Regions from separate parts of the Kribbella sp. NPDC002412 genome, predicted to be linked through region 2. Evidence: riboswitches for the same ligand, from Rfam matches in the RefSeq annotation. Region 2 holds a riboswitch; the other holds the start of a gene.
The links. A riboswitch is a leader RNA that binds a small molecule or an ion and turns the genes downstream of it on or off. The one in region 2 is predicted to bind FMN.
Positions count from the first base shown of each region.

Region 1: linked by a shared signal. The riboswitch ahead of ribD (bifunctional diaminohydroxyphosphoribosylaminopyrimidine deaminase/5-amino-6-(5-phosphoribosylamino)uracil reductase RibD) and the one ahead of ribB (3,4-dihydroxy-2-butanone-4-phosphate synthase) in region 2 are both predicted to bind FMN.

Region 1 covers NZ_JBSFBL010000062.1:9,896-25,245, forward strand. The annotation lists gene ACWCOV_RS34985 (aldose 1-epimerase family protein) at 66-953, shown strand; gene ACWCOV_RS34990 (PH domain-containing protein) at 931-1,398, opposite strand; gene hisG (ATP phosphoribosyltransferase) at 1,409-2,257, opposite strand; gene ACWCOV_RS35000 (phosphoribosyl-ATP diphosphatase) at 2,304-2,567, opposite strand; gene ACWCOV_RS35005 (MBL fold metallo-hydrolase) at 2,608-3,309, opposite strand; gene ACWCOV_RS35010 (P1 family peptidase) at 3,308-4,288, shown strand; gene ACWCOV_RS35015 (anthrone oxygenase family protein) at 4,213-4,722, opposite strand; gene ACWCOV_RS35020 (NAD(P)-dependent oxidoreductase) at 4,722-5,360, opposite strand; gene ACWCOV_RS35025 (MarR family transcriptional regulator) at 5,428-5,913, shown strand; gene ACWCOV_RS35030 (helix-turn-helix transcriptional regulator) at 5,901-6,869, opposite strand; gene ACWCOV_RS35035 (hypothetical protein) at 6,931-7,896, shown strand; gene ACWCOV_RS35040 (MFS transporter) at 8,159-9,319, opposite strand; gene ACWCOV_RS35045 (class I SAM-dependent methyltransferase) at 9,346-9,975, opposite strand; gene ribH (6,7-dimethyl-8-ribityllumazine synthase) at 9,980-10,450, opposite strand; gene ACWCOV_RS35055 (bifunctional 3,4-dihydroxy-2-butanone-4-phosphate synthase/GTP cyclohydrolase II) at 10,450-11,688, opposite strand; gene pnuC (nicotinamide riboside transporter PnuC) at 11,690-12,358, opposite strand; gene ACWCOV_RS35065 (riboflavin synthase) at 12,355-12,966, opposite strand; gene ribD (bifunctional diaminohydroxyphosphoribosylaminopyrimidine deaminase/5-amino-6-(5-phosphoribosylamino)uracil reductase RibD) at 12,967-13,995, opposite strand; FMN riboswitch at 14,133-14,266, opposite strand; gene ACWCOV_RS35075 (MFS transporter) at 14,324-15,350, opposite strand, start outside.
Region 2 covers NZ_JBSFBL010000007.1:47,168-62,517, reverse strand. The annotation lists gene ACWCOV_RS07850 (carbohydrate ABC transporter permease) at 1-287, shown strand, start outside; gene ACWCOV_RS07845 (sugar phosphate isomerase/epimerase family protein) at 296-1,291, shown strand; gene ACWCOV_RS07840 (transketolase) at 1,288-2,280, shown strand; gene ACWCOV_RS07835 (transketolase family protein) at 2,277-3,242, shown strand; gene ribB (3,4-dihydroxy-2-butanone-4-phosphate synthase) at 3,226-3,903, opposite strand; FMN riboswitch at 3,941-4,074, opposite strand; gene ACWCOV_RS07825 (apiosidase-like domain-containing protein) at 4,127-5,626, shown strand; gene ACWCOV_RS07820 (sugar-binding transcriptional regulator) at 5,652-6,623, shown strand; gene ACWCOV_RS07815 (threonine/serine ThrE exporter family protein) at 6,623-7,984, shown strand; gene ACWCOV_RS07810 (DUF4185 domain-containing protein) at 8,060-9,586, opposite strand; gene ACWCOV_RS07805 (3,4-dihydroxy-2-butanone-4-phosphate synthase) at 9,852-11,054, shown strand; gene ACWCOV_RS07800 (class I SAM-dependent methyltransferase) at 11,045-11,743, shown strand; gene ACWCOV_RS07795 (cyclic nucleotide-binding domain-containing protein) at 11,805-12,203, shown strand; gene ACWCOV_RS07790 (adenylate/guanylate cyclase domain-containing protein) at 12,193-13,173, shown strand; gene ACWCOV_RS07785 (GNAT family N-acetyltransferase) at 13,189-13,914, shown strand; gene ACWCOV_RS07780 (SMI1/KNR4 family protein) at 13,936-15,350, opposite strand, start outside.

The sequences.
Region 1 (15,350 bases), on a different contig from region 2:
TCACCACGAACGGGTCAGGCCCCGATGGACAGCCGCCTCGGAGAAAGTTTGTCAGGATGGTGGGCATGATTCTGCCTTCCGGGGAGCAGTGGGGACTGCAGGCGAACGGGTACGCCGCGACGGTGGTGAGCGTCGGTGGCGGCCTTCGCGGGCTCACGTACGACGGGCGGGAGGTGCTGCTCGGGTACGGCGAGGACGAGCCGGCGCGTGCCGGGATCGGGCAGCACATGTTCCCGTGGCCGAATCGGATCACCGACGGGAAATACACGTTCGAGGGCGTCGACCAGCAGCTGTACCTGACCGAGCCGGGCCGGCAGAACGCGATCCACGGCCTGACCCGCTGGGCGAACTGGGAGCGGGTGGACGACGGCGCCGACCCGGCCGTGGTCGAGGCCGGTCACCGGCTGCACGGCCAGCCCGGGTACCCGCACCAGCTCGAGCTGCGGCTCCGCTACCAGCTGGGCTCCGACGGGCTCACGGTGACCGCCACCGCGACCAACGCCGGCGTGAGCGATGCGCCGTACGGGTATGGGACCCATCCGTACCTGAGTGTCGGGCGGTCGATCGACGAGTGCGTGCTGGAGTTCCGGGCGGCCGAGTGGCTGGAGGTGTCGCCGGAGCGGATGACGCCGATCGGGTTGTCGCCGATCCACGACTCGCCGTACGACTTCAGCACGGGCCGGGTGATCGGGGACCTCGAGATCGACAACGCGTTCACCGGGCTCGGCGGCAGCACGTGGTCGGTCACGCTGACCGATCCGGACACCGGCGCCCGGTCGGTCCTGACCAGCGACACGGCCTGGCTGCAGCTCTACACCGGCGGCGCAATCGGGCGTACGGCGCTTGCCGTCGAGCCGATGACGTGTCCGCCGAACGCGTTCATCACCGGGCAGAACCTGGTGGTCCTCGAGCCCGGCGACTCCCACACGACTACGTTCCGGGTGTCGGTCTAGGGCCGGCGCCCTGCGCGCGAGCGACGGCGGCCAGCTCCTTGGCCGCCTTGCTCGCGCGGAGGCCTTCCGCAGCCTGGATCGCGAGGATGCCCAGCCGGTTGCCATCGGCATCGAACAGCTGGAGCCAGGCGTCCCCCGGCTTGAACCGCAGCGCGGTCACGTCCTCCCACCGCAGCGTGTACGACTTGAAGACGTTCCGCACCCGCAGCCGGTCCGGGTACGCCGACACCCGCAGCGTCGTCATCCGGTAGAGAATCCACAGCACCGCGCCGAAGAACGCCAGCAGCGTCAGCCGCTGGAACCAGCTGAACGTGTCCCGGGAGTCCTCCGACAACCGGAACCAGATCACCCCGAACACCGCGATCAGCGACAGTCCCATCCCGCCGGCCATCAACGCGACGATCCGCGGGTGGAACGTGAACAGCCGATCGTCAGGGTCGGACACCGGACTCACGTCAGATCCGGCAGGCGTGGATGTCCGTGGTGAGGATGGCACGCGCGCCCACCTCCCAGAGCTGGTCCATGATCCGCTGCGCGTCGGCCCGCTGCACCATCACCCGGACGGCGACCCAGCCCTGCCGGTGCAGCGGGGACACCGTCGGCGACTCCAGGCCGGGCGCGACCGCGGTGGCCGCGTCGACCTGCTCGGCGCGGATGTCGTAGTCCATCATCACGTAGTTCCGCGCGATCAGGACGCCCTCCAGCCGGCGGACCAGCTGCTGCAGCCCGTTCGGCGGGGTCTGCACGCCGTGCCGCTTGATCAGCACCGCCTCGGACTTCAGGATCGGGTCGCCGAACACCTCGAGCCCGGCCTGGCGCAACGTCGTACCGGTCTCGACGACGTCCGCGATCACGTCCGCGACGCCCAGCTGGACGGCCGACTCGACCGCGCCGTCCAGGCGGACCACCGAGGCGTCGACCCCGTGGTCGGCCAGGTGGTCGGTCAGGACTCCGGCGTACGACGTGGCGATCCGCTTGCCGGCCAGGTCCTTGATCGAGCTCGCGGCCCCGGGCGGACCGGCGAACCGGAACGTGGACCCGCCGAAGCCGAGCTCCATGATCACCTCGGCGTCGGCGTGCGAGTCGAGCACCAGGTCACGGCCGGAGATCCCGACGTCGAGGGTGCCCTCGCCCACGTACACGGCGATGTCGCGGGGGCGCAGGTAGTAGAACTCGACCTCGTTCGCGGCGTCGGTCAGAGTCAGGTCTTTGGTGGTCCGCCGCTGCTTGTAGCCGGCCTCGGAGAGGATCTCGATGGCGGCCTCGCTCAGCGAGCCCTTGTTCGGTACTGCGACGCGCAGCATGACACTGCCCTTTCTGAAGTGAACCGATGGTGTGCGGGATCAGCTCCTACAGATGTCGGTACACGTCGTCGAGGTCCAGGCCGAGCGCATGCATCATCACCTGCGCGTGGTAGAGCAGCTGGGACAGCTCCTCGGCGGCCCGCTCCTTGCTCTCGTACTCGGCGGCCATCCAGGACTCGGCGGCCTCCTCGACCAGCTTCTTGCCGATCGCGTGCACGCCGGCATCCAGCGCCGCCACGGTCCCGGATCCCTCCGGCCGCGTCAGCGCCTTCTCGCCCAGCTCGGCAAACAGTTCCTCAAAGGTCTTCATCGCGCGCCCAGCCTAGAGGCCCGGTGGTGACGGCGTCCGGTCAGGTCCGTCTACCGGGACCCCGTGGCGGTGAGTGAGCGTCGACGTACCAGGTGTGATTCTCGGCCAGCAGGCGCTTCACCATGCCGTGGTCGATGGTGTCGGACTCCGAGCGCAGGTGGAACGGCGGCGGGTAGAACGCGTCGCCGAGCAGGATCACGCCGGAGTCGATCGCGACCAGCGAGTCGGGCGCGTGGTTGCCACCGACATGACGCAGTACGACGCCGGTCGGCAGCGTGAGCGTGTCGTCGAAGGTCTGGTCCGGAAGGACGATCCGGAAGTCCGTCCATTCGGGGACGGCGAGGGCGCGGGCGCGGAAACTGGGCCCGAGTCTGGGGTTCGCCTGGACCTGGTCGTGCAGGTAGCGGTGGCTCCACGGGCGCTCGGCCTCGTTGGTCAGGATCTCGACGGCGGCCGCGTGCGCGACGACGGTGGCGTCGTCCCAGGCACACGCTCCCCAGATGTGGTCCCAGTGGTGGTGCGTGTAGACCAGCCAACGGGCGGCGGGCAGGCCTGCCTGGGCGATCGCCGCCTGGATCTCGCGTGCGTGCTCGGGGCTGTTGCCGGCGTCGATCACGACGCTCCCCCGGTCGTCGGCGATCACCGCGACCGACGGGCGGATCGCGTCGGGGTCGGGATCATGCGGGTAGAGCCACACCCGGCCGTTCAGCTGTTCCAGCACCTGGCCGACGATAGCTGCCATGCAAACTCCCCGGAGAGTCCGCGACCTCGGCATCGCCATGGGCACGCTGCCGACCGGTCCGCTCAACGCGATCACCGACGTGCCTGGGGTGCGCGTCGGCCAGACGACCATCTCCGCGGGCGACCTGCGGACGGGCGTGACCGCGATCGTGCCGTCCTCGTACGCGGACGGCCTCCCGGCGGCGGTTGCGGTCGGCAACGGGTACGGCAAGCTGGTCGGATCGACTCAGGTGGACGAGCTGGGCGTGATCGAGACACCGATCCTGCTGACCGGCACGCTGAGCGTCTTCCGGGTAGCCGACGCGCTGCTCACCTGGCTGCTCGACCGGAACCCGCGCGCGACCAGCCTGAACCCGGTCGTCGGCGAGACCAACGACGGCCATCTCTCCGACATCCGCAGCCGCCCGATCACGCCCTCGCATGTCCACGCCGCGCTCGATTCGGCCTCCTCCGCGCTTCCGGCCGAGGGCTGCGTCGGCGCCGGGACCGGGACGACGGCCCTCGGCTTCAAGGCCGGCATCGGTACGGCGTCCCGGACGGTCGGCTCGGGGACGATCGGCGTACTGGTCCAAGCCAACTTCTCCGGCACGCTGACCGTCCGCGGCGCCGAGATCCCGGCCGCACCGCTCGATGCCGACGGCAACTCCTGCATGATCGTCGTCGCCACCGATCTCCCTCTCGACGCCCGCCAACTGGGCCGCGTCGCCCGCCGCGCGGTCTTCGCGATGTCCCGCGTCGGCTCCGACTACGCCCCCGGCAGCGGCGACTACGCCATCGCCTTCACCACTCAGGCCGGTCGCTCCTTTGCCGAGAAGGGCCTGCGCCCGGTATTCCAGGCCACGATCGAGTCAACCGAGGAGGCTCTCCTCAACTCCCTCACCATGGCCACGACCACCACTGGCTTTCAGGGCCGCACCGCTCGAGCGGTCGCCCACGACGTTCTCGTCTCCCGCTTGGGGTCCGCCGGCCTGCTCAGCTGACTACCGACAGCCAGAGCACCAAAGGCGACCACGGCAGCGACGGTGCGGACAAGGTGCGCTACCTGCCACCGATCCCGCACCGCGGCCCAGTCCGCCGGTGGGCTCTGAACCACCCAGTCGGCCTGCTCCGCGTTGATCGGCAGGTTGATCGCGAGAGATGTGACGAACACGAGCAACAGCAACCCGGTGGCGAGGAGAGCGATCCGGCGGTGACTACCCCGCGCCCGCACCACCAGGACCACGGTCGTGATGATCGCCGGGATCAGCGTCACCGACGCGAGCGTGTCGAGGGCGTCCAACTCGACCTGACGCACCTGCGTGTAGACCTCAGCGCCGTACCCGCGCAAGGAGTTCTCCAGCACCAGGACGCCAAGCAGGAAGCCGGCGAACAGGCCGGTGAACAGCAGACTGGCGGTACGCACGAGCCTGTCCATCAGTACGCCACCCCAACTGCCTGGTTGATGGTCGCCGGCGTGGTGAGGAGGGCCAGCATGAGGTGGGCGACGTCGGCGCGCGAGACGGTGTAGCCACGCGAGACCGTCCCGCCGACGACCGTGCGATAGGTGCCAGTCAGCGCCTTGCTGGTCAGCTTCGGCGGCCGCACGATCGTCCAGTCGGTGTCGCTGCCCTCGATGTCGGCCTCCATCACCCGCAGGTCGGCGTACACGTCGGCGGCGAACGCGTTGATCATCGGCAGCAGCAGACGCCGGTTGACGAAACTCTCGTCCGGAGCGGCCGGGCCGAGGGGCGCCGCGCTCACCGCGACGAAGCGCCGTACGCCGGTCTTCGCCATCGCGGCGAGGATCGAGTGCGTGCTGCCGGAGGCGACCGGCCCGTCCTTGCGCCCGCGCGGCCCGACACCGGAGATGACCGCGTCGCTGCCGTCCACCGCCTCGACGAGCGGCTCGGCCGAGGTCAGCCCGGGAACCCGGAACACCTCCAGCGCGGGATGCGCCACGTCGTACGACGACGACGCCCGAACCACCGCCGTCACCTGGTGCCCCGCATCCAGCGCCTGCCGTACGACGTGACCGCCGATCCCGCCCGTCGCACCGAAAACCGTGAGCCTCATCTGTACTCCTCCTGCGCTATCGTCAGTCAGGTCATCTGCAACTCATATAGTACGGAACTCATAATATATGGAACAGACACAACCGGGTGACGCGCGTCACCGCCGGCGGATCGGCAACGAGGTCAAGGCCGCGCTGCGCGACCTGCGGATCCAGCTCGCCCTGCTCAACCACCAGGTCGGCGGCAAGCTGGCGCTGAAGGACGTCGACCTCGACTGCCTCGACGTACTCGCGCGGAAGGGTCCGCTGACCCCGAGCGCGCTGGCCCGCCAGGCCGGCCTGCACCCGGCGACGCTGACCGGCATCCTGGATCGGCTCGAGCGGGCCGGCTGGATCGCCCGGGACCGCGCCCGCGGGGACCGGCGCAGCGTGAGCATCCGCGTCCTGCCGGACCGCGGGATGGAGGTCTTCCGGCTCTACCAGCCGATGCTCGGCGCGATGGACGACGTACTGGCCGACTACTCGGACGACGAACTCGAACTGATCGCCGGTTTCCTCCGGCGCAGCACCGAGGCCGGCCGATCCGCGACCGAGACCTTGGGTCAGGATTCGTAGAGGTTCAGCAGGGTGCGGCCGAGCGCTGCCAGCTCGGCTCGTAGTTCTGGTGGATCGAGGACCTCGAGGGAGTTGCCGAAGCGGGACAGGGTGGCGGCCGCGTTGCCGACGGACTCGATCGGGATGGTGACGGTCACGCTGCCGTCCTCGGCCGGGTCGGCGGCGGCGACCGCCTTCACCAGGATCGGGAAGGACACGTCGTGCATGTGCGCGGCGAGGTGGGACGACACGCGTACGACGGCCTCGCCGGTGAAGCGGGTCTGGTCGAACCCGGCCAGGCGTTCCTGCCAGAAGCCGGGGAGGTCGAAGTCGGCCGGACGCTCGAACTCCTCGTCGGTCGGGGTGAGCTCGAGGATGCTGGACACCCGGTAGGTCCGGATCCCGCCGGGTGTGGCGGCGACGACGTACCAGGCGCCGTTCTTGAGCACGAGGCCGTAGGGCTCGAGCACGCGCTCGACCTCGCGGGGCGCCTCCCAGCGCCGGTACAGGACCTTGATCCGGCGGTCATGCAGGACGGCGTCGGCGACAGCGGACAGGTGTGGCGAGTTCTCGGCGTCCTGGTACCACGCGGGCAAGTCGAGGTGGAAGCGGTTCTTCAAGCGGCCGGCTCGGTCGCGTTGGTCCGGGGCGAGCGCGGCCAGCAGCTTGAGCTCGGCCGCACTCGTCTCCGCGGTGAGGCCGAGCGCCGCGGCCGCGCCAGGCATGCCGACGAGGAACAGCGCGGCCGCCTCCTGCTCGGTGAGTCCGGTCAGCTTCGTGCGGTACCCCTCGACGAGGCGATAACCGCCGGCTCTGCCCTGGTCGGCGTACACGGGCACGCCCGCCGCCGCGAGCGCCTCGACGTCGCGGTAGATCGTGCGAAGCGACACCTCCAGCTCATTGGCGAGCTCACGCGCGGTCAGCTGCCTGCGGGTCTGCAGCAACAGCAGGATCGACAGCAGCCGGCTCGAACGCATGTCTCGAGGTTAGCTCCGAACACTGCCACGCGCTGTCAGGTATCGATCGGATGCTGGCTGCATGACGACATGGACCAAGGTGACCGGCGACTTCGACTTCCTGAACGGGTACTTCGACGTCCGGCACCGAACCCTGAAGCAGGTCTTCGTGGGCTGCGACGAGTGGAACGAGTTCGAGGGCACCACGACGGCGCGCACGCACTTCGACGGAGCGATCAGCATCGACGAGATGCGGTTCCCGACGAGGTCGTCGTACGGGATGTCCGTGCGGCTGTTCGACCCCGTGGCCAAGGAGTGGAGCATCTGGTGGATCGACGGCCGCACCATGGAGCTCTACCCGCCGGTGCGCGGCGGCTGGACGGAGGACGGCACCTCCTGCCGGCTCATCGGTGCGGACGAGGAGGTGAACGGGCAGAAGGTGATGGTCAGCTACGAGTGGTCCGACATCACCGAGCGGACCGCGCACTGGGAGCAGTGCTACTCCAACGACGGCGGCGAGACCTGGGAACTCAACTGGGTCATGGACTTCACCCGCCGGGACACGCCGCCGCCTGCGCTCGACGTACCGAAGCTGACCGATGACTTCGACTTCCTCGTCGGCCGGTGGGACATGCACAACAGCCGTCGCAAGCCCGCGCTGGGCTCACCGGCCGAGTGGTACGACGTCGAGTCGGCCATGGAGGTCTGGTCGTACTTCGACGGCGCGGTCAGCTTCGACGAGGGCTGGTTCCCGACCGAAGGCTTCCGCGGCGCGACCCTGCGGATCTACAACCCTTCATCGAAGACGTGGGCCATCCACTGGATCAACAGCCTCCGCGGCCAACTCGAAACCCCGGTCATCGGCTCCTTCACCGCCGACGGCACCGGAATCTTCGAAGGCCCCGACGTCTGGGAAGGCCAACCCATCGACGTCCGCTTCACCTGGACCCCCGGCACCGACAAAGCCGCCTGGGAACAAGCCTTCTCCACCGACGGCGGCCAAACCTGGATCCCCAACTGGAAAATGCAACACACGCGCATCAGCTAGCCCCTCCCCACGCCCGCCACGCAGCCACTGCTGCCTGCCTGCCGCCGGCGGCCGCCGGCAACGCATCACTCGAGGGGATATCCGGCCGTGGTGTGGGTTCTCCCCTGGTACACGAGGGGAGAACCCACAGGTCGGACGGATACCCCTCCGATCGGCGGTGGGACCGCCGCGGTCACAACCACAGCCTTGCTGGATGCGGAGCGGGACTCAGCCGCCGCGCCCTGGTTGAAGGGGCGGCCGACGACCTGGTCGGAATCAGTTCCTAGCGGCCGCGGCGAAGGAGGGGCTGGGTAGCGTGCGTTGGGAGGACCGAGCCCCTCGCGAGGATCAGGTGGAGGGCCAGGGTTAGGGCGAGGATCAGCGCGGCGACCGCCGGTAGTGCGGGTGCGGGGGTGCCGGCCGCGAGGGCTACGCCGCCTAGGGCGCTGCCGAGCGCGCAGCCGAGGGCGATGGCGCTGCCGTTGAGGGCCATGACGATGGCTGCGGAGTCGGGGGCCAGGGCGGCTAGGCGGGCCTGTTGGGGGACGGCCGCGCCGCCGTTGCCGATGCCGGCGGCGAAGAACCACAGCAGGCCCGCGACCGCCAGCACGCCGCTGACCTTGAACACCAGCGCAGCCAACGCAGCATCCAGCAACAGCCCGATCAGTACGACGGTCAGCACGCGGAGCGCCGTGAAGCGGTCAGTCAGCCGACCGGTGACCGCGTTGCCCAGCATGCTGGCCAGGCCGTAGCCGAACATGACCAGGATGATCATCCACTCGGCGGGGAACGCCGGTTCGAGGATCAGCGTGGCGTAGGTGAAGCAGATGTAGCTGCTGCAGAGGATGCCCGTCGTGACGAGCAGCCCGGCCAGCAGCCGCGGTTGACCGAGCGGACGCAGCCGGTCGGCCAACGTCCCGGCGGGAAGATGCAGGCGCGGAAGCCTGAGCACGATCCCCGCCAACGCGACCGTTCCCACCACCGCGACCAGAATCATCGGGAACCGCCAACTCGACTGCCCGATGACCAGACCAAGCGGCACGCCAAGGGCAGTCGCCGCCATCCACCCGCCGAGCACGAACGACAGCGCCTTGCCGTGGTGCTTGGCCGGCGTCAGCGCGATCACATAGCCAGTAACCGCAGCGTTGAGCAGACATCCGCCCAGCGCCGCCACCACCCGCCCGCCGAGCGCCACCGCATAGGTCGGCGCGAGCCCGACGATCAGATTCCCCACCACGAACACACCCAACGCGATCGCGATCGTACGACGCCGCTCCCACCGGCTGGTCGCCGTACTGAGCAACGGCGCCGCCAAAGCCGACGTCAACGCAAACGCCGACACCAGCTGGCCGGCCGCCGCCTCGACAACCCGCAAGTCCGAAGCGATCGCCGGCAACAACCCCGCCAGTACATACCCGTCGATCCCCGTCGAGAACGTTGCCACCGCCAACCAAACCAGCGGCCGGTACCTCACAGGTCGCGCACAAACGTGAACATGCTCCGCCCCAGCACCAGCGGCTCGGGCACCCCGCCATACCTATGTACGCCGACCCCGAAGCCAGCCTCCGGATCGGACACGAACACCCGCTCGAACCCGCGCTCCTCGAACCACCCGCAGATCGCCGGCACCCGGTCGGGCGCACCCCGGTGCCGAGTCCAGATCACCGTGCCGCCGCTCTTGGTCAACTGCCGACAGGTCTCGACGGTCCGCTCGATGTCCGCGTCCACGATGTTGCCGAACACCCCACACGCCAGTACGACGTCCGCCGGCACCAGCCCCTGGTACTGATCCGTCAGCGCCGCATCGCCCTCGACCACCTCGACGTCGGCCAGCCCCGCGACCCGGATCGCCTCGGCGGCAACCGCCGTACAGCGTGGATCCAGCTCGACCAGCCGAGCCCGCACATCGTCTCGGCGTGAATGCTCTGGGAGCACCTCGAGCAAGTCCCGGCCCTCGCCCGCGCAAAGGCTCACCACCGTCAGCGGACCCGGCGGCGCAGCGTCCAGCGCCAGCCGGAGCTGCGCCTGCACAACCTCCAGACGCCGCGCGAGGAACGAACCGGGTACGTCGTAGTCGCCGTGCCAGCGGTGCCAGTCCATGAGGCTAAAGACTACGGATGGCCACCAGGGTCGAGAGCGCGGCCTGGGTTGCTTCGTAGCCCTTGTCCTCGCGGCTGTCCGGGAGGCCGGCGCGGTCCAGCGCCTGCGGGTCGTTGTCGCAGGTCAGTACGCCGAAGCCGATCGGGACGCCCGTGGTCACGCCGACCTGCATCAGGCCCTCGGTCGCGGCCTGGCAGACGTACTCGAAGTGCGGAGTGTCTCCGCGGATCACGACTCCGAGGGCGATCACCGCGTCGTACCCACTCTTTGCCGCGTGCAACGTCGCGACCGGGAGCTCGAAGGATCCCGGCACCCGGATCACGGTGTAGTCGGTGACGCCGGACTCGTCCAGCGCGCGGATCGCGCCGGCCACCAGGGCGTCGGTCACCTTCGGGTGCCACTGTGCTCCGACGATCGCGACGCGGGCGCCGTCGACCCGCGGGGTCTCGATGGTGGGTGCTCCACTGCCCGACATCAGCCGGCTCCGTTCTCTTCGGCGAGGACACCGGCGGGCAGGTGGTGGCCCATCCGGTCGCGCTTGGTCCGCAGGTACCGCAGGTTGTGTTCGGTCGGGTCGATCGAGATGCTGCGGCGCTCGACCACGTCGATGCCGTAGCCCTGAACGCCGGCCAGCTTGTCCGGGTTGTTGGTCAGCAGCCGGACAGAGGTGACGCCGAGGTCGGCCAGGATCTGCGCGCCGGTGCCGTAGTCACGGGCGTCCGCGGGCAGTCCGAGGTCCAGGTTCGCGTCGACAGTGTCGCGGCCCGCGTCCTGCAGCTCGTACGCCTGCAGCTTGTGCAGCAGGCCGATCCCGCGACCCTCGTGCCCGCGCAGGTACACGACGACACCGCCCTCGGCCGCCACCTGACGCAGCGCCTCGTCCAGCTGCGGACCGCAGTCGCACCGCAGCGACCCGAACACGTCGCCGGTCAGGCATTCCGAGTGCAGCCGCACCAGCGTCGGCCCGTCTGCGATATCGCCGCGGACCAGCGCCAGCTGTTCCGACCCGTCGACGATGTTCCGGTAGCCGTGGGCAACGAAATCGCCGTACTGGGTCGGCAGCGTGGTGGTCGCGACCCGCTGGATCTGGCTCTCGGTACGGCGCCGGTAGCGGATCAGATCGTCGATCGACACCAGCACCAGCCCGTGTTCGTCGGCGAACTCGCGCAGCTCCGGACCGCGCTTCATCGTGCCGTCGTCGTTCACCAGCTCCGAGATCACCGCGGCCGGCGTCAGCCCGGCCAGCCGGGCCAGGTCGATCGACGCCTCGGTGTGCCCGGGGCGCACCAGGACGCCGCCGTCGCGGCCGCGCAGCGGGAACACGTGCCCCGGCTGGACCAGGTCGTACGGCTCGGACGCGGAGTCGGTCAGCACCCGGATCGTCCGGGCCCGGTCGGCGGCCGAGATGCCGGTGCTGATGCCGTCGCGGGCATCGACCGAGATCGTGTACGCCGTCCGCATCCGCTCCCGGTTGTGCGGGGTCATCAGCGGGATGCCGAGCCGGTCCAGCTCGGCGCCCTCCATCGGGACGCAGACCACCCCGGAGCTGTACCGGATCAGGAACGCCAGCAGCTCCGGCGTCGCCTTGGACGCGGCGAAGATCAGGTCGCCCTCGTTCTCGCGGTCCTCGTCGTCGACCACGATCACCGGCCGCCCGGCCCGGATCTCGTCGATCGCATGCTCGATCGTGTCGAGTTTCAGCACGTCACCCATGTCAGCCCACCACCACTGGTTCCGGAGCCACGGTCCGCTCCTGGTTCTGGATCCGCCACCAGGAGGCGAACCCGAGGACACAGAACAGCCCGTAGACGATGTACATCGTCGCCGACGGGTAGAACTTCGCCTGGATCAGCAGCGGTACGCCGACCACGTCGACAGCGATCCAGATCAGCCAGAACTCGACGAACCCGCGGGCCATCCCGTACGTCGCCAGGATCGACCCGGTCAGGATCCACGCGTCCCACTGCGGTCCCCACGAGCCGAGCTCGCGCAGGACGAAGTACGAGATCGCGTAGAGGACGACGGCCAACCCGAGCAGCTCGAGCCGCTCGCGGGCGGTCGCCCAGCGCGGCTGCACCGCCTTGCCGGCGCCGCCGTGGCGGGTCTGGTACCAGCGGTACCAGCCGTAGAGGCTGACCAGCGCGAAGAACACCTGGCGACCGGCCTGGCCCCAGAGGTCCTTGTCCTGCGGGGTGTCGAAGATCCCGCCGACGAAGACGGTGAACAGCAGCACGTTGCCGACGATGCCGACCGGCCAGGCGGCGACCAGCCGGCGCATGCCGAACAGGGCGCTGCCCAGGCCGAACACGTTGCCGACGATCTCGCGGACGAGCACCGGCGAGCCGGCGATCTCCACCTCCGAGTGCAGCAACCAGTCGATCACTGGTCCCCTCCCTTGGCGGTGAGCAGCCGCTCGACGTACTTGGCGATCACGTCGACCTCGAGGTTCACGGTGTCGCCGACCTGGTTGCGGCCGAGCACGGTCAGCTCGAGCGTGGTCGGGATCAGGCTGACCCCGAACGTGCCGGTCGCGTCGTCCACGTCGGTGACGGTCAGCGAGACGCCGTCGATCGCGATCGAGCCCTTCTCGGCGACGTACTTGAGGATCTCGGGCGTGGTCGCGACCCGGACGTCCTCCCAGTGCTCGGCCGGCGTCCGGCTCGCGATCGTGCCGGTGCCGTCCACGTGGCCCTGGACGATGTGCCCACCGAGCCGGGCGTGGGCCGTGACCGCCCGCTCGAGGTTGACGCTCGAGCCCTTGTCCAGGCTGCCCAGGCTGGTCCGCTTCAGCGTTTCGCGCATCACATCGGCGGTGAAGACGCCGTCACCGTGCTCGATCACCGTCAGGCAGCAGCCGTTGACCGCGATCGAGTCGCCGTGCCGGGCGTCCTCGGTCACCTTCGGGCCCCGAATGGTGAGCCGGGCGGCGTCTCCGTCCAGCAGGTCCAGCGACTCGACGGCGCCGAGTTCTTCGATGATGCCGGTGAACATCTACTTCCCTCCAAGAGGAGTCAGGGTCAGCCGGACGTCGTCGCCGAGACGGGTGACGTCCGCTAGCTTGAACCGCTGAAGGTGGTCGATCGATTCCGCGCCGAGGTCGCCGATCGCGGCGTACCCGGAGCCGAGCACGGCCGGGGCGACGTACGCGACGATCTGGTCGACCAGCTGGGCGCGGAGGAAGGCGGCGGCCAGCGTCGGGCCGCCCTCGAGCCAGAGGTGCCGGATGTGGTGGTCGTCGAGCTGCCGGAGCACCTCGGCGGGGTCGTGCGTCGGCAGGATCAGCGTCTCCGCGCGGTCGTTGCGGACCCGCGCGGTCTCCGGGATCTCCCGGTCGCCGACCACGACCCGCAGCGGCTGCCGAGCCGCTGGTACGTCGTGCTCGTCGCGGACCGTCAGCTCCGGGTCGTCGTCCAGCACCGTCTGGGTGCCGACCGCGATCGCGTCGCACTCGGCCCGCTTGCGGTGCACGTCGGCGCGGGCGATCGGCCCGGTGATCCACTTGCTGCTCCGGTCCGGGGCGGCCGAGCGCCCGTCCAGGGTGGTGGCGAACTTCCAGGTGACGAACGGGCGGCCCATCCGGACGCTGTGCAGCCACACATGGTTGACCGCCTCGGCCTCCTCCTGCAGCACGCCCTCATCCACCTGGATGTTCTTGTTCCGCAGCGTCTCGGCGCCGCCGGCCGCCTGCTTGTTCGGGTCCGGTACGGCGTACACCACGCGGGCGACACCGGCCTCGATCAACGCGTCGGCACACGGCCCGGTCCGGCCGGTGTGGTTGCACGGTTCGAGCGTCACGTACGCCGTACCGCCGCGGGCCCGATCACCGGCCATGGTCAGCGCCACGACCTCGGCATGGGGGCCACCGGCAACGGCATGGAAACCCTCACCGACCGGATGCCCGTCGCGGCCGGTGACGACACAGCCGACCACCGGGTTCGGGTGCGTGCTGCCGATGCCCTTGGCGGCCAGCTCGACCGCACGCCGCATCCAGGCGACGTCGATCGGCGAAGCGTTGTTCACTCACGGTCCCTCGTTGTCACGGACGCACTCCGGGGTTCGTGACAACCGGCGCACACGCACTGCCGTCCGGGGTCGCTTGCCGCGGTCGCGGCGGACCTTGTGGGTCGCGTTGCCGAACGTCAGAGCGCACCCGCCGATCGCGTGCGCCTCCCATCCGGACTTTCACCGTCGGTCCCGGAATTCCACCAGGTCAACCGGCCGCTCGACTGCTGCGGCCGGGTCGCGGACTGTCACCGCCGGCTCGGAATTACACCGACCCCGGAGCACGCGAGTGGGTTCACTCGTACTTCAAGTGTGCCACCACCAGTCCAGCCGGCCAGGACCCAGGTCACATCCTGGGCATCCGCTGCGTGACGGCGAGCCCGGCCGCGGCGGTCAGACAGGCCGCCGCGACCGTCAGGATGAGCGGCCGGTAGCCGAACGCCTCGGCCAGCGCCGCCCCGGCCAGCGGGCCGACCGCCTTCGCGATGGTGACCGGCGTGGTCAGGATCCCGGAGATGGTGCCGAACCCGTCGGCGCCGTACCGGTCCAGCAGGATCGCCGGCGTCGCGATCGACGACACCCCGAGCCCGAGGCCGAACAGCGTCAGGCAGACGACCGCCCCGGCGATCTCCTTGCCCGCTACCGGCAGCAACGAGATGGCCACGCCCTGCACGGTCAGGACGAGCGCGGTGATGGTAGCCATTGGCAACCACCGCGCCGAGACACTCGCGACGAGCCGTCCGGTCACGGACAACAGGCCCAGCAGCCCGGCGAGCGTCGCCGCGGTGGCCGGTCGGTGGCCGAGGCTGATCAGGTACAGCACGAGATGGACCGAGATCACTGCCAAGGCCGCACTGTGCACCACGAAGGAGCCGGCCAGCACCCAGAACCCGGGATCTCTGATCGCGTGGCGTGGGGCTCTTGGCTGACCCCGCTCGGGCTGCGGTGTGGTCCGCCGTACCACTAGGGCATGCAACGGGATGGTGGTCGCGGCGAGCACCGCCGCGAGGATCTGGAGGGTCCCCCGCCAGCCGTGCGCGTCGGCGAGCTGGCCGGTCAACGGGATGAAGATCGAGCTCGCCAAGCCGCCGACCAGCGTGATCGTGAGGATTGCGTTCGTCCGCGACTCCGGCCGTGCCACCGCAACCACCACCGCGAATGCCGGCGGGTAGAGCACCATCGCCGACGCGATCCCGATCCCCACGAAGACGCCGTACAACTGGACCGCGTTCTGAACCTGCGACCACCCCAGTACGGCGACCGCCGCGAGCACCGACCCGCCCGTCATCAACGCGCGCCCGCCCCTGGCGTCCAGCCACCGCCCGACCGGAATCGACATCAGCCCGGTCACCAGCACCGCCACCGTCGACGCC
Region 2 (15,350 bases):
TGTTCTTCACGATCGTCCTGCCGCTGTCCCTGCCGGCCCTGGTCACGGTCGCGATCCTGGACGCGGTGGCGACCTGGAACGAGTTCCTGTTCGCGCTGATCCTGCTGAACTCCGACGCCAACAAGACGATCCCGGTCGGGCTGCTCAACTTCCAGGGCCAGTTCGCCAACAACAACACCGGACTCGCGGCGGGCATCCTGATCGCCGTGGTGCCGATCCTGATCGCGTACACCCTCCTGCAGCGCTGGATCGTCGGCGGCCTCACCGCCGGCTCTCTCAAAGGTTAGGAACAACCATGACTGACATGCCGGTCTTCGGCGCGGGTATCTGGCACTTCGCGACGTACAAGGACCGCTACGCCACCGACGGGTACGGCGAACCCGTCGGACTGCTCGAACAGATCGACCGGGCCGGCGCGGTGGGCGACCTGTCCGTCGTCGATCTCAACTGGCCGTTCGCCGGGTACGACGGGACGCTCGACGAGGTCAAGGAGGCGCTGAAGCGCAACAACCTCAAGGCGATCGCGATCACCCCGGAGATCTACACCCGCGACTTCGTCAAGGGATCCTTCACCAACCCCGACCCCGGCGTCCGCAAGCAGGCGCTGGAGCTGATGCACAACGCGACCGAGCTGGCCAAGGACCTGGGCTGCTCCTACGTGAAGCTCTGGCCCGGCCAGGACGGCTGGGACTACCCCTTCCAGGTGGACTACCACGACATCTGGAACCTGGCGCTGGACGGCCTGAAGGAGCTCGTCTCGGCGCACCCGGACATCAACTTCGTGATCGAGTACAAACCGCGTGAGCCGCGGGTGAAGATCATCTTCCCGAACGTCGCCCGGACCCTGCTCGGGATCGAGAAGATCGGCCTGCCCAACCTCGGCATCCTGCTGGACTTCGGCCACTCGCTGTACGGCCAGGAGACGCCGGCCGACGCCGCCCAGCTGGCGATCGACTACAACCGGCTGTTCGCGATCGACGTGAACGACAACCTGCGCGGCTGGGACGACGACATGGTGGTCGGCTCGGTGCACCTGGTCGAGACGTTCGAGTTCTTCCACACGCTGCGCAAGAACAACTGGGAGGGTGTCTGGCAGCTGGACCAGTTCCCGTTCCGCGAGGACAGCGTCGAGGCGGCCAAGCAGGCGATCCGCTTCCTGAAGGCGGTGCACCACGCGCTCGACGTACTGGACGACCAGGCCCTGGCCGCGGCGCAGGCGTCACACGACGCACTGGCCGCCCAGAAGCTGGTCCAGAAGGTCCTGCTGAGCTCAATGGCGGAGATCGCATGAGTCTGACCGTCGAACACACGACGATGCCGGTGCTGGGCAGGCTGCCGATCCACAGCAGCCGGGCCGAGCAGGTGGCGCACATCGCCGAGGCGGCCCGGCAGATCCGGATCCAGGACCTCAAGCTGGTCCACCACGCCGGTGCCGGCCACATCGGCGGTGACTTCTCCGCCATCGACATCCTGGCCACCCTGTACGGCGCGGTGCTCGGCATCACGCCGGAGACGGTGACCGATCCCGAGCGCGACCGGTTCATCCTGAGCAAGGGGCATGTCGCCGGAGCGCTCTACACCACGCTGGCGGCCTTCGGGTTCCTGCCGGTGGACGAGCTCGCCACCTTTCTCAAGCCCGAGTCGGCGCTCAACGGGCACCCGAACCGGAACAAGGTCGGCGGGGTCGAGGCGAACACCGGTCCGCTCGGGCACGGGCTGCCGGTCGCGGTCGGGCATGCGCTGTCGGCCAAGCTGGACGTGTCGATGCGCCGTACCTACGTGCTGGTCGGCGACGGCGAGCTGCAGGAGGGCAGCAACTGGGAGGCGATGATGGCGGCCTCGCAGTACCAGCTGGACCGGCTGACCGTGATCGTCGACCGGAACCGGCTGCAGCAGGGCGCCACCACGAAGGAGACCAACGACCTGGATCCGCTGCCGGAGAAGGCGATGGCGTTCGGGTTCGCGGTGGTGGAGGTGAACGGCCACGACCACGGCGAGCTCCTCGACGTGCTGTCCGCTGTGCCCTTCCGGCCCGGCAAGCCGACCTTCGTGATCGCCCACACGCACAAGGGGCACCCGATCTCGTTCATGAGCAACAACGTCGCCTGGCACCACCGGGTGCCGGACGCGGCGGAGTTCCAGCAGGCGCTGACCGAGCTGGACGCTGTTGTTCCCGGATACGCCAAGGAGCATCTAATGACCGAGCGAAGCGAGGGCATCATCAAGCACAGTCCGCTTCGTGTCTCATCCGCGCCCGGAGCGAAGCGAGGACGTGGATGAGCATCGTCGACACCTCGATCGCCGACCAGCCGCGGTACGACTGCCGGGACGCGTACGTCGAGACGCTCGCCGAGCTCGCGCACGCGGACCACCGGATCGTCGGGGTGGTGAACGACTCGGTCGGGTCCAGCAAGCTGAACAGCTTCCGCAAGGCGTTCCCGGACCGGCTGATCAACGTCGGGATCGCCGAGCAGGACATGGTCGGGGTCGCGTCCGGGCTGGCCAACGGCGGCCGGATCCCGTTCGTCTCGGCCGCGTCCTGCTTTCTGACCGGCCGCGCGCTGGAGCAGATCAAGGCGGACGTCGCCTACTCGAACACCAACGTGAAGCTCTGCGGCATGAGCCCGGGCGTCGCGTACGGCGAACTGGGCCCGACGCACCACTCGATCGAGGACATCGCGTGGTTGCGGGCGATCTCCAACCTGACCGTGATCGTGCCGGCCGACCCGATCGAGACCGCGGCGGCGCTGCGCTGGGCGGCGGCTTCGGACGGGCCGGTGTTCATCCGGGTCAGCCGGATGAGCGTGCCGAAGGTGTACGCCGACGACTACGAGTTCCGGCTCGGCAAGGCGATCACGGTCCGGGCCGGTGACGACGTGACGCTGATCAGCAACGGCACCGTGCTGTGGCGGGCGCTGGCCGCGGCCGAACAGCTCGCCACCGAAGGGATCTCGGCCCGGGTGCTGTCGATGCCGACCGTGAAACCGCTCGACGTCGAGGCCGTGGTCGCGGCCGCGCGGGAGACGGCCGGAATCGTCACCGCCGAAGAGGCGGTGTCCGGTGGCGGCCTCGGCGGTGCGGTGGCCGAGACCGTCGTACAGCAGCACCCGGCCCGGGTGTCGATCCTCGGGATCCCGGAGTTCGCGCCCACGGGCTCGGCCGGGTACCTGCTGGACCGCTACGGCCTGTCGCCGGAGGGCATCGCGGACTCCGCGCGGCAACTGGTCAAGACAAGTAAGTGATCAGGTCGGCGATCGAGATCATCGCGAAACCGTGAGTGTCGGCGAACGCGCGCAGGTCGGGTCCGGTCATCAGGGTGCCGTCGTCGTTCATCAGCTCGCCGATCACGCCGACCGGCGGCAGCCCGGCCAGCCGGACGAGCTCGACGGTGGCCTCGGTGTGACCGGGCCGCTGCCGGACACCGCCCGCCACGGCACGCAGCGGGAGGATGTGACCGGGCCGGATCAGGTCCGTGGGCTGTGCCGCCGGGTCGGCCAGTACGCGGACGGTCCGGGCCCGGTCGGCGGCCGAGATGCCGGTCCCGATCCCGCTGCCCGCGTCGACCGAGACCGTGTACGCGGTCCGCAGGCTGTCCTGGTTGTCCGGCACCATCAGCGGCAGCTCGAGCCGGTCGAGAATCTCCGGCGCGGCCGGTGCGCAGACGTATCCGCTGGTGTGCCGGACCAGCAGCGCCATCAGTTCGGGGGTCGCCAGGCTCGCGGCGAAGGTCAGGTCGCCCTCGTTCTCCCGGTCCTCGTCGTCGACGACCACGACGGGCCGTCCCAGGGCGATCTCGTCGACCGCGCGCCGAATGGTGTCCAGGTGCGTGGTAGCTGTCGCGGAGTGCACGGTCGTTGTCCTCTCGGCCTGGTACTCCGGGGCAACGACAAGCTCCGCGGGCACGTCCGGCTCGAGCGACGGCAGCGCACGCGAAGACCTGCCACGTGCGTCTTCCCATCCGGACTTTCACCGTCGGTCCCGGAGTTCCACCGGGTCAACCGCATCTCCTTGCGGACCTGCGGGTCGCGGACTGTCACCGCCGGCTCGGAATTTCACCGACCCCAGAGCACGTGTGGTCTTGCTGTTCGCCGCTCAGTCTATCCGTCCCAACCACCCTTGGAGTGTCATGTCCATCTCAGTCTGGCGTGAGGTCGAGCTGGCGCTGACCCGCAACCACGCCGAGCCGTACGCCGCCGAGGAGTGGGCCGATTTCGAGCACGAGAGCGGCCTCCGGCTGCGCCGGCCCGCGTTCTGGGACGGCGGTGACAGCTGGCGGGTCCGCTTCGCCGCGCCGCTGCCCGGTCGCTGGACGTGGACCAGTGGCTCAGACCACGGGGTGCTCGACGTGGAGTCCGCCGATCCTGAGCAGGACAACCCGTTCTACGCGCACGGCTTCTGGCAGATGTCGCCGGGCGGCCGCAGCCTGGTGCACGCGGACGGCACGCCCGCCATCCTCGCCGGTGACACGGCGTGGGCGCTGCCCTGGCGGGCGACCCCGGAGCAGGTCCGGGAGTACGCCGCCGACCGGCAGGCGAAGGGGTTCAACGCGGTCCTGCTGATGACCGTCCAGCCGGACATGCGGGCCGTCGGCCCGCGCGACCGCACCCAGGACGAGGGTTTCGCGGTCGGTTTCGAGGACCTCGCCGACGGCCACCTCAACCAGCCGAACATCGACTACTTCCAGTACCTCGACGAACTGCTCCGGATCCTGGTCGAGCACGGGCTGGTCCCGGTGCTCCAGCCCGTCTTCCACGGCTTCGGGTGGAAGGGCCTCGACGTCGCCGGCACCGTCGTACCGCCCGCCGAGTACGCCCGCTACTGCCGCTACCTGGTCGCCCGGTACGGCGCTCGACCTGCGATCTACCTGGTCGGCGGGGACGGCTCGGGCCGCGAACCCCAGATCGCAGCCGGCGGGGCCGAGGTCCACGCGACGGACTGCTACGCGCAGCCGACCGGCATCCACTACCGCCCGCACATCCACGCGGACGCCCACCAGGACGCCGACTGGCTGGACTTCCAGTGGTGCCAGACCGGGCACACCGGCGAGCACGTGCCCGAGCGGGTCGCCGACATGTGGCGGAACCAGCCCGCCAAGGCGATCGCGAACGGCGAACCGACGTACGAGAACACCGGGCGGACCGGGGTCGCGGCCGGCTGGTGGCAGGGGCACGAGGCGTGGAGCAACCTCTGCGGGGGCGGGACGATGGGGGTCGTCTACGGCGCCGGCAGCCTGTGGCAGTGGAAGCTGCATCCGGACGAGCCGGGGCACTCGGACTACTTCGCGGCGCCGGGCGCGGGCTGGCGGGAGGCGGTCGGCTTCGAGGGGTCGTCGTACGTCGGTCTGCTCACCAAGATCCTGCGTGGGTTGCCGACGACCGACATGGAGCCGGACTGGACCCGGGTCATCTCCGGCCGGGCGCTGAGCGTGCCAGGCCGGCTGCTGATCATCTACCGGGAGCACGGCGGCACGGTGCCGGTGTTCGACGAGGACGTGCCGCTGCCGTACACGATCATCGACCCTCGCGACGGCTCGGTGGTGGCGACCGGCAAGCGCGACTCGCCGCGCGACGTCCTGCCCGACGCCGGTGGACAGCCGCGCGTGTACATCTGCCTGGCTGACCTATAGTCGTCGTCTGTTAGGGGGTCTCGACGTGAACAACCGCGCGGTGCGCCAGCCAGGGCTGGACGAGTTGCGGCTGCTGGCGAAGGTGGCCCGGATGTACCACGAGAAGGGCATCCGGCAGCCCAAGATCGCGGCCGAGCTCAACCTGTCCCAGGCGCGGGTCTCGCGGATGCTCAAGCAGGCTGTCGAGGTCGGCATCGTGCACACCGTGGTGACCATGCCGAGCGGAGTGCACAGCGACCTCGAGGACGAGCTCCAGGGGCGGTACGGACTGCGGGACGCGGTCGTCGTCGACACCCTCGGCGTGGCCGACGACGTGCTCCCGGCGCTCGGCTCGGGGGCGGCGGCGTACATCGACATGACGCTCACCGGCGGGCACGTCATCGGCATCTCGTCCTGGAGTGAGACCCTGATCAGCGCGGTCGACCGGATGCCGCGCAAGAGCGTGCCGGTCGTGGACCGGGTGGTGCAGATCGTCGGCGGGCTGGGTGACGCCGCGGTGCAGATGCAGGCGACCCGGCTGACCGCGCGGTTCGCCGAGCTGACCGGCGGGATGCCGGTCTACCTGCCCGCCCCGGGCCTGGTCGGGACCCCGGCGGTCCGCCGGGCGATGATGAACGACGTGTCCGTTCGCGACGTTCTGGGCACCTGGGGACAGCTCACCGACGCCCTGGTCGGGATCGGCAGCCTCGAACCCTCGCCGCTGCTGCAGCGCAGTGGGAACGCGGTCGCGGAGGCCGACCAGGACGAGCTGCGCCGGCTCGGCGCGGTGGGCGACGTCTGTTTCCGGTTCTTCGACGAAGAGGGAAAGCACGTGCGCTCGACGTTCGACCAGCGAGTCATCGGGGTGACCGCCAAGGAGCTGCTGGCGGTGCCGCGCCGGATCGGGGTGGCCGGCGGCGACCGGAAGTTCTCCGCGATCCGGGCCGCGCTGCTCGGTGGCTGGGTCAACATCCTGATCACCGACCTGGCGATGGCCAACCGGCTGCTCGACGCCTGATGGATCGCGAGGAGCAGCGGGACGTCTACCGGACGCTCGACCTGGCCCTGCGGGTCGGCGAGGTGCTGCTGTCCAGCGGCGCCGGTACGGCGGACGCCACCGCCACCATTCTCGGCGTCACCGCGGCCGGTGGGCTGCGCGGCTGCGAGGTCGACATCACCTTCACCTCGATGGCGATCTCGTACCAGGCGGCGCCCGACGTCGCGCCGGAGACCCACATCCGCCTGGTCCGCTACCGCTCGCAGGACTTCTCCCGGCTGACCGACGTCGATCAGCTGGTACGGCGTCTTGCCCGGGGTGACGTGACCCGCGACGAAGCGAGTCGCGAGCTGGCGCGGCTGACGTCGGCGGGACCGCCGTACCCACGCTGGAGCGCCGTACTGGCCTGGGGTGTGATGGCCGGTGGCGCGACGCTGCTGCTCGGTGGCGGCTGGCTGATCACGCTGGTCGCGGTCGTCACCGCGATCGTGATCGACCTGAACAACCGGTGGTTCAACCGGCAGCGGCTGCCTGCGTTCTACCAGCAGGTGGCGGGCGCGTTCGTCGCCACCGCGGTCGCATTGATCCTGTACGCCGTTCACGCGCCGGTGAAACCGTCATTGGTCGTTGCCGCGGGCATCATCATGTTGCTGGCCGGCATCGCGCTGACCGGTGCTGTCCAGGACGCGCTCACCGGGTACTACGTGACGGCGGCGGCTCGAAGTCTCGAGGCCATGCTGCTGACCGGCGGGATCATCGCCGGCGTCAGCCTCGGCCTCACGCTGGGGATCAAGCTGGGCCTGAACGTCGGCATCGAGGCTCAGACGATCCAGCTGGCGAACCTGCCGATCATGGTCGGATCCGGTGCGCTGATGGCGGTTGCCTTCGCCTACGCGTCGTACGCGCCGCTGCGCGCCTTGCTCCCGGTCGCGATCATCGGGGCGCTCGGGTCGCTGGTCTTCACGTTGATGACGCGGGCCTCGTTCGGGCCGGCGTGGTCGACGGCGGCCGCGGCCTTCGTGGTCGGTCTCGGGAGCTACTCGCTGGGTCGCCGTACCGGAGTGCCGCCGCTAGTCGTCGTTGTCTCCGGCACCATTCCGCTGCTGCCCGGGCTGACGATCTACAAGGGCCTCTACGAGCTGATGGGGCTGGGCAACCTGATCGGCATCGTCAGCCTGGCCACCGCGGTCGCGATCGGTGTGGCGCTCGCGTCCGGCGTGATCCTCGGCGAGTACGTCGCCCAGCCGATCCGCCGCGAGGCCCGGCGACTCGAGGATCGCCTCGCCGGGCCACGCTTGGTCGGACCACGCCGTCCGGTCCGTCGCCGTACCGGATCCCGCCGGTCCCGCCGGCGGTCTGCCCAGGCTCAGGACGCGACCTAGTAGACCCGGCCGGTGCGCGACCGTCGGTCGCGCCGATGCCGTCGGCGTTGCCCACGAAGGTGGGCGCGAGCCGCCTCAGCTGATCTCCTCCAGGACGACGTCGTCCAGTTGCAGCCAGACGTCTTGGCCGCGGCCGAAGAAGCCGCCGTACAGCTGGATCAGGGACTCGCGGCCGGAGTCGAACTCGACGCTGACCTTCTCGTACGCCGGGTGCGCCCCGCCGGTCTTCTGCGCGATCGTCGTGCCGCGCAGCGTGCGGACGCCGAGCATAGTCTCGGTGTTGTTCTCGGCCGTCCGCATCCAGGCGGACAGGCGGTAGCGGTGGTGCGGCCGGACGGCGACGTTCTGCTGCAGCTGGTGGGTGCCGATCGAGTCGCGGACGTAGGCGTTGTTCGCGCCGCTGTGGCCGAGATTCGTCCGGTCGATGCCGCCGCGGCCGTTGAGCTGCCAGGGTGAAGTCGGCGTACTGCCGGTCTGGTCCTCGAAGCCGGGGTCAGTCACCAGATTGGTGACCTGGCCGTCGTCGGTGAGCTTGGTGCGCATCAGGAACACGTTGTACGGATCCCACTGCGACATCGTGAAGTACAGATCGTCCCCGGACGACCAGGGGTGCAGGTACGTCCCGTACAGACCGGGGAAGTCCTTGCCCTTGACAATGACCTGCTCACCGCTCCACGGACCGGTCAGCGACGTCGACGAGCGCAGTACGACGGATGCCCGGGTCTCGTCCAGGTACATCATCAGCCACTTCCCGACGTGCGCGTTCCACTGCACCGAGACCTCGCTGACCGGGCCGATCGCGATCGGCACCGCCGCGCTCTCCTTCGGCGACCAGGTCCGGCCGTCCCAGTACCGCCAGGCGTTCTTCCGCAGGACCTGCTTCTCCGGGACTCTCGCGACGTGGGCGTTGCCGAAGCGGCCGTTCGGCGTACCGATCATGTAGACGTAGCCCTTGTCGCGGACCAGCGCCACCATCTGGAAGTTGTTGTCCCACGCTTTGGTGTTCTGCCAGCGCGCTCCTGGGTCCTTGGTCCAGGTCTCGCCGTTGTCGTCGGAGTAGGCGAAGCCGGAGTAGTTCGTGAACCAACTGCCGGCCGGGCCCCAGTAGTTGACCGACATGTACTGGACGTACTGCCGCTTGCCGACCGCGATACCGCCGGTCGGGATGACCGTGTGCTCGTCCCGGTCGACCTTCTTGCAGTCGAGGAACTGCTTGGCGTGGCCGGGGCGGTCCTCGGCGGCCGAGTCCAGCGACATCCCGTCGGCCAGGTTGCGGTCCTTGCTGCGGAACAGCAGGTTGCAGCGCCAGTCGATGGTGGCCGGGTCGCCGACGCCGCCCCCGGGTCCGGTCCAGCCACTGCCGTAGCTGTCACCGAACGCGGTCAGGATCTCCCCGGACCCGTTGTCCCACAGGATCCCGAGGTCGGTCGCCTTCAGGGCGAATCGCGCCTCGGTGTCGTTGATCGATCCGGGACCGGTCAGTTTGGCGACGCGTTCGGCGGGCGAGGGCACCGCGGATGCCTGGGCTTCGGAGGTCTGGTCGGACGGCACCAGGGCGGCTCCGATCAGCACGGGCAGGACGAGTAGCAATCGTTTCCGCATCTCGGTCTCCTTGGGCGGGGCAGGACTCAGTGAGAAATCGATTTCCGCCGAACGTAGTCCTTCGTTGTCAACGGGTCAATGGCTGGGTGTGGTTTACTTCCTGCTGGTGCGACTCCAAGGTGTGACGGTCGGGAGCTTCCCGGGCCCGTCGGCTCCGCCGGTGGCGGAGTGACCCGGCGCTGACCGGGGCCACGCGGTGATACCCCGCTTCTAGCTCGGACCCCGCAGCGGTCCCTGACCGGAACTCACAGCCGGAGAGCGAAGCATGTTCACAGGAAGAATCGAGCACACGGCCACCGTCGTCGAGGTTGCCGGCGACGTCCTGCGGGTGAAGTCCGCGATCGCCGTCGCGCCGGGTGGCGCGGTCTGTCTCGACGGGGTCAGGTTCACCGCGGAGCCGGCCGGCGCCGGCGAGGTGCGGGTGAGCGTGACGGACGAGACCAGGCGCCGTACGACGCTGGACCGCATCTCGGCCGGTACGACGATGAACGTCGAGCTCCCGATCGCGGCCGGCGACCGGATCGACGGGCACCTGGTGCAGGGGCACGTCGAAGGGGTCGGCAGGGTCCTCCGGGTCGCCGCCGAACCGGCCGGGCGACGGGTCTGGATCAAGCCGCCGGACCGTCTGCTCGCGAAGCTGGTGGCGAAGACCTCGGTCGCGATCGACGGCGTGAGCATCACCGTGGCCGAGGTGCTGAAGGACCGGTTCTCGGTCGTCCTGGTGCCGAACACCTTGGAGAAGACCACGCTCGGCGCGGTGGCCGAAGGCGACCGGGTCAACCTGGAGAGCGATCTGCTGGTCCGGATGGCGCGCGACGGTCAGGGACCCGAGCTGCTGAAGGCGGTCAGCCGGCTGCCGTGGGCGGGTCAGCTCAGTGGCGAGATCGGCGTACAGAAGGTCGTCGCGCAGATCGCCGCCGGTGGTGGGGTCGTGGTCTGGGATCCGACCGCGGAGAGCGAGGGTGATGTCGTCTTCGCCGGTGAGCGGTTCCGGCCGCAGGCGATGACGTTCCTGCTGACGAACGCTTGTGGACACACGACGATCCCGTGCGCGGCCGACGTGCTGGAGCGGCTGGAGATCCCGCCGATGCCGGGTGAGGGCGATCGGCAGGGTACGGCGATGCACGTGTCGATCGATCTCGCGTCCGCCGCCGGGACCGGCGTGTCCGCGGCTGAGCGGGCGGCGACGATTCGCCGGCTGGCGGCGGCGGACGCCGTACCGACGGACTTCCTGCGGCCGGGGCACGTGTTCCCGCTCGCCGCGCGGCCCGGGCTGCTGGCCGAGCGGCTCGGGCACACCGAGGCGACGGTCGCGTTGTGTCGCGCGGCCGGGCTGGCGCCGGTGGGTGTGTGCTGCGAGGTGATGCGGCCGGACGGGGTGATGGCCGGTCCCGCTGATCTGGAGCAGTTCGCGTTGCGGTGGGAGTTGCCGATGATCGACATCCACGACCTGGTCCGATGGCTGTGAACGGCGCCGAGCTGTACGACGATCCCGTCTTCCTCGACGGTTACCGGGAGCTGCGGCGCGAGGGGCTCGGGCTCAACGACGAGCTCGAGATCCCGGCGATGAACGCCGTACTGCCGCCGGTCGAGGGGCTGCGAGTCGTGGATCTCGGGTGTGGTGAAGGGGGTCTGGCCGTGCGGCTGGCTTCGGGTGGGGCTGAGGTGATCGCGGTCGATGCTTCGGAGCAGATGCTGGCGGCTGCTGCCCGGCATCCGCGGGTGCGCTATGTCCGGGCGGACCTGGCCGACTTCGACCTGCCGTCCGAATCGGTGGACCTGGTGGTGAGCAGCCTGGCGTTGCACTACGTCGAGGACTTCGGCGGCTTGGTCGCGCGGGTCGCGCAGTGGCTGAAACCAGGCGGGTCCTTCGTGTTCTCGGTCGAGCATCCGGTGGTGACGGCGCCGCTGACCGCGGCCGACTGCGTCGTCGACGACTACGCGGACGAGGGCCCACGGCAACGGACCTGGTTCGTCGACGGTGTGATCAAGTATCACCGCACCATCGGGACCATGCTGAGAGTGCTGCGGGAGCAGGGATTCCGCCTGGACGTGGTGGACGAACCGGTGCCGACCCGTTCGCAGGCAGAACGCTCGCCGCAGCTCGCTGTCCATCGGCGACGGCCGGCGTTACTCCTGGTCGCGGCCGTCCGTTAGAGTTACTGACTGGAAACATCGGCTGATCGCCGGGGTGGCCCGGCGGGCTCGGAGGATCGACGTGGCTTTGGGTAGGACATCCCCGCGGGACCTGCCGTTGTTCGCGGATCTGTCCGGACGCGACATCAGAGACATCTTCCGGGCCGGCGAGGAGGTCTCGGTGCCGGCCGGCTGGTCGCTGATCCTGGAGCAGACCCCGCCGGACGCGGCGTACCTGATCCTGAGCGGCACCGCGGCGGTCCGGGTGAAGGGCGAGCAGATCGCCGAGCTCGGTCCGGGCGACATCGCCGGCGAGGTGGCGGTCCGGAAGAACACGTTGCGCACGGCAACGGTAACGGCGAAGTCGCGGCTGCAGCTGCTGCACTTCACCCGGGAGAAGTTCGACGACCTGACCAACCGGCTGCCCGCGTTCCGGGACGCGATCGACGCCACCATCGCCGAGCGCCGCGGTGGCTCCTGACCCTGCGGTGCCGGCCGATCCGGCCGCCGTGCAGCGGGACTTCGAGCAGGCGCTGCTCGGCGGCGAGCGGAAGTTCACCCGGATCCAGGTGTCGGAGCGGGCCGGGATCTCGATCGCCCGGGCCGAGCGGATGTGGCACGCGCTCGGGTTCGCGACCGTGCCGGACGACGAGGTCGCCTTCACCGACGGCGACGTCGAGGCGCTGCGGCTGGTCGCGGCCCTCGAGGACGACGGGTTCATCGACCCCGAGCTGGAGTCGTCGCTGGCCCGCAAGCTCGGCCAGACCCAGTCCCGGCTCGCGTCCTGGCAGTCCGCGATGTTCCTGGAGTTCCTCGGCACCTCGAAGCTGTCCGCCGACGAGGCGATCGAGGTGGCCGGGCTGCTGCTCCCGGCGATGGAGCGGCTGCAGACCTACGTCTGGCGCCGTCACCTGGCCGCGGCCGCCGGTCGGGCGGTGGCGGGCTCGGACCAGCTCGCCCGCGGGATCCGCGCGGTCGGGTTCGCCGACATCGTCAGCTACACCCGGCTTGCCCGCCGGCTGACCGAGGTCGAGCTCGGTCAGCTGATCGAGCGCTTCGAGGGCACGGCCGCGGACGTGGTCGCGCTGAACGGCGGCCGGGTGATCAAGTCGATCGGCGACGAGGTGCTGTTCGTCACCGACACTGCCGCGCAGGGAGCCGCGGTCGCCCTCGCCCTGCAGGACGCCGTCACCGCGGCGGGCGACCTGCCCGAGCTGCGCATCGGTCTTGCGTACGGCAACATCCTGATCCGGCTCGGCGACGTGTACGGCGAGGTGGTCAACCTGGCCGCCCGCCTCACCTCGGAGTGCAAACCCGGTCGCGTCCTCGCCGACCGGGAGCTGGCGGCGGCGCTGGACGGCCACTCGGACTACCGGTTGCGCCGGCTCCGGCGAGTCTCGGTCCGCGGCTACCACCACTTGGTCCCGTACGCCGTGCAACGTGCGGAGTGAGTCAGAATTGCCTGTGTGCGCGAGATTCTGACGACGGCCGAGTTGGCGACGGCGAGTGCCGGTGATCCGCTGATCGTCTGGGCCGGGCAGGGTCTCCGTCCGGGCGTCCGAGCCTGGTACGACGGGGAGGCGGTGGCCGTCGCCGCGCCTGACCTGTCGAAGCGCGATCGCCTCGCGGTCGTCGGTCCGGCCGATGCGGTCGCGCGGCTCGCGGTCGAGGTCTTCGCCGAGCTCGGGACGAGTTTCCGTCCGTTCGGCGACGAGCAGTTGATCCGGGAGCTCGCCGACCGGGTGCCGGGGCTGTCGTTCTCGGCTGCCTTCGGCTGGATGGACACGAGTGAGCTTTCCGCGGTGACCACCACGGCCGCCTGGCTCGACGGCGACGACGGTGTCGAGGCATTACTCGCTGATGCCGCGCCGTCGTCGTACGCCTGGCCCGGGCGTTCCGGCGTACGGCGGTGGGCGGCGGTGACTGGTGATCGCGGCGAGCTGCTGAGTATTGCGGCGGACGCGTGGAGCGCACCGGAGATCGGCTTCCTGGCCGGCGTCGCCACCGCCCACGTTGCCCGCGGCAAAGGCCTGGCCCGCCAGGTGTGCGGCTTCGCCACGGCCGAGCTGATGAAGCACCACGGCCGTGTCGGCCTGATGGTCGATCGCGACAACGCCGCTGCCATCGCGGTGTATCACCGGCTTGGGTACACGTACCGGCCCGTGGCCGCGGCAGGCATCACCGCCGGGTGACTGAATGGTTGCAGGGGTCTTTCAGTAGCTGCCGTGGTGTTGGGTCGGGTCGTCCGGGGAGAACCGGACAGCCCAGGTGGCGGCGTCGGCGAAGGTTGGGGCGCCGAGGAGGCCGGCGGCGGCGAGGTTCGGTGGTGTGGTGGCCTGTCGCCATTGGTCGGGGCGGAGGCCGACGTACTTGAGGTGGGTCAGCTCCTCCAGCACCTGGTAGTCCTGCGCCACAGCCTTCGAGAGGTCCAGCGATTGCAGGGCCGGCAATGAGCGCAGTGGGGTGAGGTCGACCGGTAGGCGGGTCTGGATCTGGAGTCGGCGCAGCGTCGGGTGCCCGCTCAGCGCCTTCAGGTCGATCTGGTCGAGGCCGATGAAGAGTTCCTCGACCGGGGTGTCCTGGAGCGGCCCGAGCTCGGCGGTCGCGCAGTTCGTCAGGGCGACGTGCCAGAGGACGGGCAGGCCGCGGACCGGCTCGAGATCGACCTGGAAGGCGTTCTTCACCCGCAGGTCCTGGATGCCTTCGTGCACGCCTTGGAGGGGCGCGGCCTGTCCGTTGACCTCGAGCAGCCGTGGGTCCTGATCGTCGGCGGCTTTCCACTGGGTGGTGACGACGCCGTTCGAGGCGGTGTAGTCGCCTCGGTCCAGCGCCTCGACGTGCAGCCGCAACAAGGTGGTCACCGAGTCGGCGACGTAGACCGGGCCGGTCCGGTGGTCCTTGCCGATCCGGACGACCTGCCCCGGGCTGCCTTGCGGACCTGGGTCCAGGTCGACGGCGAGGAAGTTGCCGAAGGTGTCACCGGCGAACGGGATCCACGCCGGCCAGTCCACTGCTCGCCGTACCGCCAGGGCCGGAACACAGTCGAGCAGTGGCGGGCTGGACACCTCGGTCGTCCAATTGCGCTCGCCCCACCAGCGGTCGAGGATCGGGTCCGCGACCGACTCGAGCCCGAACCACACGTGGTTGTCGAAGATCCCGGCGTCGCCGTCGCCGTCGATCACGGAGTAGAGCGCGAGGAGGTCCTGCGGCAGGTCGGTGTTGTGCGGCTGCACCGGCGGGGGCAGCTTGCCGAACAGCTCACCCGGCTTCCGGTCCAGGATCCGCTCGACGTGGTCGACGTATCGGTGGAGGAGCGCGACGGCCTCGTTCGGATCACCTGCCGGTACGGCGTTCGCCGGGCCGGACTGGAGTTCGGCGGGCTCGAACGGCAGGTCGTACGGGCCGAGGACGTAGAGGTAGCCGGGGTCGAGCGCCTTGAGGGACTCGCTGGTGACGGCTTCGTATTCACCCGAGGCGTGGACGACGAGGTCGAGCAGGACGGAGTCGACCGCATCGACCGCCTCGTGGAGTCGGGTGAGCTGCTTGTGGAGACGCTCGCCGTCGTCGTCCCGATAGGGCCCGTCGTCGGGCAGGTAGCGCGGGCCGTTGCGATAGGTCCAGGTGTCGC